One region of the Klebsiella ornithinolytica genome, then DNA from elsewhere that is predicted to be linked to it. Evidence: predicted binding sites of a transcription regulator. Region 1 holds the regulator's gene; each other region holds the start of a gene.

Region 1 (2,272 bases):
TCGCGCACCGCATCGCTCTTGCTGGCGCCAACGGTGGTCAGGTGGCCGCTGGCGACGATCGGCAGCGGACGATCGCCGCGCAGGGCGCAGGCGGCTTCGTACTGCTGCTGATAATAGTCGCTGATAGCGTTCAACAGCAGCTGCTGTTTTTCGCCGCCGGAGTGTCCGGCCTGGCTGGTGACCAGCTCGCGCGGGCGCAGGAAGGGGACCGGGCAAAATATGGCGCCGGGCGTGCCGTCGCGCTGCGGCAGAATAAAGGGAGCATGGCCGGCGCTGGCCACCACCGTGGTTTTCAGAAAGGCCAGAATATCGCGGGATTCATTTAGCGTCGCCACCGAATCGTGGTTGCCCGCCAGCACCACCAGCTGGCAGCCGGTTTGCTGAAGCTGAACCACGAATCGGTTATACAGCTCGCGGGCGTAGCTTGGCGGTGAGCCGGTATCAAAGATGTCGCCGGCGACAATAATGGCATCGACCTCGTGCGCCTGCGCGCTGGTCAGCAGCCAGTCGAGAAAGGCCGAGTGTTCGGCGGCGCGGCTCTTGCTGTAAAAATTCTGGCCAAGGTGCCAGTCAGAGGTGTGGATGATGCGCATAAGTATTCCCTGGCGAAAAAGCATAGGCGCATTATATACCTGTCATCCCGCAGGTTGCCCCTTTAACGCCAGCAGGATCGATTGTTACTCCTTGTCATTATTAAAAATCCGCTATCATATGACGGTCATTTTCTTCATAAATCTGTCACAAAACTGACGCATAATGGCGCCGCACTCTATACTGATGGCTAAAAAATACAGGGTAAATAATGGCGAGAAGAATTCTGGTCGTTGAAGATGAAGCTCCGATCCGCGAAATGGTCTGCTTTGTTCTTGAGCAAAACGGCTTTCAGCCCGTCGAGGCGGAAGATTATGACAGTGCGGTGAATCAACTCAATGAACCCTGGCCTGATTTGATTCTCCTCGACTGGATGCTGCCGGGCGGATCGGGTCTCCAGTTTATCAAGCTGCTCAAGCGTGAGGCGATGACCCGCGATATTCCGGTCGTCATGCTCACCGCTCGCGGTGAAGAAGAGGATCGCGTACGTGGTCTGGAAACCGGTGCCGATGATTACATCACTAAGCCTTTTTCACCGAAAGAGCTGGTGGCGCGAATCAAAGCGGTGATGCGCCGTATTTCGCCGATGGCGGTGGAAGAAGTGATTGAAATGCAAGGGCTTAGCCTTGACCCTTCCTCCCACCGCGTGATGACCGGTGAAAGTCCGCTGGACATGGGGCCGACGGAGTTTAAATTGCTACACTTCTTTATGACTCACCCGGAACGCGTCTACAGCCGCGAACAGCTGCTGAATCACGTCTGGGGGACCAATGTGTATGTAGAAGACAGAACGGTGGATGTGCATATTCGCCGTCTGCGTAAAGCGCTGGAACATAGCGGCCATGACCGGATGGTACAAACGGTCCGCGGCACGGGATATCGTTTCTCCGCCCGTTTCTGAATCTCGACAGGAGTGTGAACCGTGCTGGAACGGCTGTCATGGAAAAGGCTGGCGCTTGAGCTTTTCTTATGTTGTATCCCGGCCCTGATTCTTGGGGCGGTGGTGGGTTATCTGCCGTGGTTTTTACTGGCGGCAGTAACCGGACTTCTCATCTGGCATTTCTGGAATTTATTACGTCTTTCATGGTGGCTATGGGTCGACCGTAGCATGACGCCACCGCCGGGAAGAGGCAGCTGGGAACCGCTGCTCTACGGCCTTCACCAGATGCAGATGCGCAATAAAAAGCGCAGACGCGAACTGGGTAGTCTGATCAAACGCTTTCGTAGCGGGGCTGAGTCTTTGCCCGATGCGGTGGTGCTGACGACGGAGGAGGGGGCCATCTTCTGGTGTAATGGCCTGGCCCAGCAGATCCTCAATTTGCGTTGGCCGGACGACAGCGGACAAAATATTCTCAACCTCCTGCGCTACCCTGAATTTGCCCATTACCTCAAAAACAGGGATTTCTCAAAGCCGCTCAATCTGGTCCTCAATACTGCTCGTCATCTGGAGATCCGCGTCATGCCCTACAGCGACAAACAGTGGCTGATGGTGGCGCGCGATGTCACGCAGATGCACCAGCTGGAAGGCGCGCGGCGCAACTTTTTTGCCAACGTCAGCCATGAGCTTCGCACGCCGTTAACGGTACTGCAGGGCTATCTGGAGATGATGCAGGAGCAGGTGCTGGAAGGGATGACGCGCGAAAAAGCGCTGCATACGATGCGCGAGCAAACCCAGCGCATG
Region 2 (2,272 bases), on a different replicon from region 1:
GATATCGGGACAGGATCCCATTTTCTGTCAGAAAATCATTCAGTTCTTCTGCGGTCTTTTTGGTCAGCACTGTCACCAGGACACGATTGTTTCTGTTGACGCAATGACGGATTTCTTCAAGTAAGTTCTCCACACACTGGTCTTTGCTTCGGACCTCAATTTCGGGATCCAGTAAACCGGTGGGGCGGATAATTTGCTGAACAACATTTTTCTTTGATTTCTGCAATTCATATTTACCTGGGGTTGCGGAAACAAAGACAGTCTGGGGCTTAATCTTCTCAAACTCAGCAAAACTCAGGGGTCGATTGTTTTTTGAGGAGGGCAGACGGAAGCCGAAATCGATAAGAGTATCCTTGCGACTCTGATCGCCACTGTACATGGCTGAGATTTGCGGGACCATTACGTGCGATTCATCAACAAAGAGCAGGCCATTTTTTGGCAGGTAATCCAGCAGCGTTGTCGGTGGGAGTTCCGGATTTCTGTCGCTGAAATAGCAGGAATAGTTTTCCATACCTGAGCAGTAACCCAGTTCACGGATCATTTCAACATCATTGTTGACGCGTTCGTATAAGCGCTCAGCCTCTATCAGACGATTTGCTTTGTTAAGTTCAGCAACCCGTTTCTCCATGTCAGTAAGAATGCTTTTGGTGGCTGAGGGTATTTTTGCGGTCGGTGTAACAAAGAGTGTTTTGGGTGATATTAAATAATGTTCAATGTCGCCCGCAATTTTCCCACTGACAGGATCAATCCATTTTGCGGATTCTATAACATCATCAAAAAGTTCGACCCTGATGGCCTGATGTTCGGAATCGGCAGGGAATATATCAATAACGTCACCGCGAACCCGGAACATCGCCCGTCCCAGAGTTTTGTCTGTACGGGCATACTGCAGACGTGCCAGTTGATGAATTAACTCCCGCTGGGCGAGTTGTCGTCCCGGGTATACCGGGATCTGGATCTCTCTGTATGCGTCCGGATCACCTAATCCGTATATCGAAGAGACGGAAGCGACGACTATCACATCCTGACGTTCAATCAATGCCTTGGTCGTAGATAACCGTAACCTTTCAAGATGATCGTTGATAGCGGAATCTTTCGGGATAAAGCGGTCACTTCCGGGGATATAGACTTCTGGCTGAAAAAAGTCGTAGTAAGAAACGAAGTATTCGACAGCATTTTCTGGGAAAAACTGCTTCATCTCCAGATAAAGCTGTGCGGTTAACGTCTTGTTAGGAGCCAGTATTAATGTAGGGCGCTGCAAACGGTGTATCACATTCGCCATGGTGAAGGTTTTACCCGAACCGGTTATCCCCTGAAGTGTCTGATGTGTCGCTCCTGCTTCGACTCCCGCTATCAGTCTGGCTATTGCTTCGGGCTGATCTCCTGACGGGATATAGCCTGAATGTAAAATGAATTTTCCTGTGGACATTATGATCTCTCCTGGTTGGAACGCCCCGGACAGCGTTAACACTACTACACTATAGTTTATGACAACCCGACGTAAGGCATTTATGCCTGACTGAAGAAAAGTTATTTGTTCTGTACCAATAAGTTGGCGTTCTGTTCACTTCTATTGTGTACCGTTAAAGTACGAATGTGCCTGATACAACTCTGTCATCTGTCTGGATTTGTACATCGTGGGGTCAACATTTTTTCTTGCATAGTATAGGGGGGTATACTATAGTCTCTTCAATCCTGATTAACAGGGACAATCAATGCCACATTCTCCAGAAGAAAAGAAACAGGCGCTTGTCCGGGTACGACGTATCAAAGGTCAGATTGCAGCGCTGGAACAGGCGATTGAAAACGAAGCGGAATGTTCTTCATTGTTGCAGCAACTGGCTTCGGTACGAGGAGCCGTTAAAGGCCTGATGACTGTTGTTCTGGAAAGCTATCTCAGGGAAGAATTTCCCGATACGAACAAAAGAAGGGGGTCGCAGACGAAATCTATCAACGACGCTATTTCCATTGTTCGCTCATATCTCCGTTAACTCTGCCAGGCAGACGTCTGATGGGGTCAGTAAAAACAGTAATAAAAGGATATGACATATGAAATCACGTGCAGCTGTAGCATTTGCTCCTGGTAAGCCCCTCGAGATCGTTGAAATTGATGTGGAGCCGCCTCGTAAGGGTGAAGTACTGGTAAAAATCACCCATACCGGCGTCTGCCACACTGATGCATTTACCTTGTCCGGTGATGATCCGGAAGGTGTGTTCCCGGCAGTACTGGGTCATGAAGGTGCGGGTGTTGTTGTGGAAGTCGGCGAAGGGG
Region 3 (2,272 bases), 510 kb from region 1:
CCACGCGAAGGTTCATCAAGAATCAGCAGACGCGGCCGGACAACCAGCGCTCTCGCCAGCGCCAGCTGGTACTGGTCATCTTCTGACAACATCGCGGCTTTATGCTGACGTCGTGCGTAGAGCTCCGGGAAAAAATCGTAAATCTCCCCCTTTACGGCGCCGCCCGGGTTCCCTCCGGCGGCCAGCGCAATATGCAGATTCTCCTCCACGCTCAGCTGAGAAAAGATCCGCCTGTCCTGCGGGACATAGCCGATGCCAATAATCGAGCGGGAATGGGCGGAGAGCGGCGTGATATCGCAGGGCGGCGAGCCGATGTCATGCCAGGTCATACTGCCGCTGGCGACCGGAAGATGTCCGGTAATGCAGTTCACCAGCGTGGTTTTCCCCATCCCCTGGAGTCCCATCACACAGGTGCACTCCCCCGGCTGAAGTTCAAGGTCGACATTCCATAGCGTGTGCTGATTTCCGTAGTACTGATTGACTGCGCGTAGACTCAACATAGACGTTTTCTCCTGTTTGGGGATAGCGGGCGACATGAAGATTCTGCAAATCTCTTGCCAGGAAAAAGATGTTTCGGTTTTTTCCCGTACGGGCAGCTGCCGCGGGGCGGGGCGAAGGCGAGTCAGCGAGGCGGTTGCACTCTCCCGGTGCTAAGGGGTATGAAAAATGGTGCAGAAAGCAACAAAAAAGCAGGCACCCTTAGCTGATAAATATCAAAAATAATTCGATAATTTTTTTTAGGCGGTCGATTTTCACCGGCGGTCGATTTCTGCGGGGTGGCAGAAGGCATGGCCTGCAGACACTTATCCACTATTCCTGTGGATAACCTTGTGTATTAGAGTTAGAGAACTTGCGGTAAGCTAGAGATTACGCGGCCTGCGGCTGAATTGGCGCGAAACCCATCTTTTGTTTAATATCATTAAATATCAATTAGTTGAATAAAAGCAATGGCTGTAAGGAAAGTGTCACCTGATGCCACAAAAGATTCACCACCTTGCTTGACAAATGTTAAATGATAAATTTTTTTGGGGATAACCCTACTCTCTGGCGGATTATTCTGCAGGATGGTCTTTTTTTACCCCAAAACGACGCGCGCGCGGGCGATTTCAGGCACAAACAATAATAGAATACTGTTTTTATATCCAGTATTATTTATTGGCAAAAGTGAGCGTGAAGGGTAGAATTAAACACCTGCCGTATATCACCAGGCGCTTCATCCTTCTTCAGGGCCAGACATATGAGTAAAACGTTCACGCTGCATTCCGCATTCCGTCCTTCTGGCGACCAGCCGGAGGCTATCCGCCGCCTGGAAGAGGGGCTGGAAGATGGCCTGGCGCACCAAACGCTGCTGGGGGTGACCGGGTCGGGCAAGACGTTCACCATTGCTAACGTTATCGCCGATCTTCAGCGTCCGACGATGGTGCTGGCGCCGAATAAGACCCTGGCAGCACAGCTGTACGGCGAAATGAAAGAGTTCTTCCCGGACAATGCGGTGGAATATTTCGTCTCCTACTACGATTACTATCAGCCTGAAGCCTACGTGCCGAGCTCGGACACCTTCATCGAGAAAGACGCGTCGGTGAACGAGCATATCGAGCAGATGCGTCTGTCGGCGACCAAAGCGCTGCTTGAGCGGCGCGATGTGGTGGTAGTGGCTTCGGTATCGGCTATCTACGGTCTGGGCGACCCGGATCTCTACCTGAAGATGATGCTGCACCTGACCACCGGCATGCTGATCGACCAGCGGGCGATTTTACGCCGCCTGGCGGAGCTGCAGTATACCCGTAACGATCAGGCCTTCCAGCGCGGCACCTTCCGCGTGCGCGGCGAAGTGATCGACGTCTTCCCGGCGGAATCCGACGATATTGCGCTGCGTATCGAGCTGTTCGATGAAGAGGTTGAGCGGCTGTCGCTGTTCGATCCGCTCACCGGTCAGGTTGAATCGACGATTCCACGCTATACCATCTACCCGAAAACGCACTACGTGACGCCACGCGAGCGAATCGTTCAGGCGATGGAAGAGATAAAAGTCGAGCTGGCGGAGCGGCGTAAAGTGCTGCTGGAAAACAACAAGCTGCTGGAAGAGCAGCGCCTGAGCCAGCGTACCCAGTTCGACCTCGAAATGATGAACGAGCTGGGCTACTGCTCGGGCATCGAAAACTACTCGCGCTATCTTTCCGGGCGCGGGCCGGGCGAACCGCCGCCGACGTTGTTTGATTACCTGCCGGCAGACGGTTTGCTGGTGATTGACGAATCCCACGTCACTATTCCG

Evidence for each region. Region 1 encodes PhoB, which activates phosphate uptake and scavenging genes when phosphate is short. Its sites were predicted from a motif close to CTGTCATAAAACTGNCNNAT; they were not measured.
Region 2: uvrB (excinuclease ABC subunit UvrB) is a predicted target of PhoB. The motif match lies at 1,601-1,620, and genes of this name have one in related genera.
Region 3: uvrB (excinuclease ABC subunit UvrB) is a predicted target of PhoB. The motif match lies at 952-971, and genes of this name have one in related genera.

What each region holds. Positions count from the first base shown of each region.
Region 1 is NZ_CP130153.1:4,374,069-4,376,340, reverse strand. Features, by position in the region: gene sbcD (exonuclease subunit SbcD) at 1-593, opposite strand, end outside; gene phoB (phosphate response regulator transcription factor PhoB) at 803-1,492, shown strand; gene phoR (phosphate regulon sensor histidine kinase PhoR) at 1,514-2,272, shown strand, end outside.
Region 2 is NZ_CP130154.1:321,406-323,677, reverse strand. Features, by position in the region: gene uvrB (excinuclease ABC subunit UvrB) at 1-1,429, opposite strand, end outside; gene frmR (formaldehyde-responsive transcriptional repressor FrmR) at 1,716-1,991, shown strand; gene Q1L34_RS27880 (S-(hydroxymethyl)glutathione dehydrogenase/class III alcohol dehydrogenase) at 2,050-2,272, shown strand, end outside.
Region 3 is NZ_CP130153.1:3,863,574-3,865,845, reverse strand. Features, by position in the region: gene Q1L34_RS18440 (ABC transporter ATP-binding protein) at 1-500, opposite strand, end outside; gene uvrB (excinuclease ABC subunit UvrB) at 1,238-2,272, shown strand, end outside.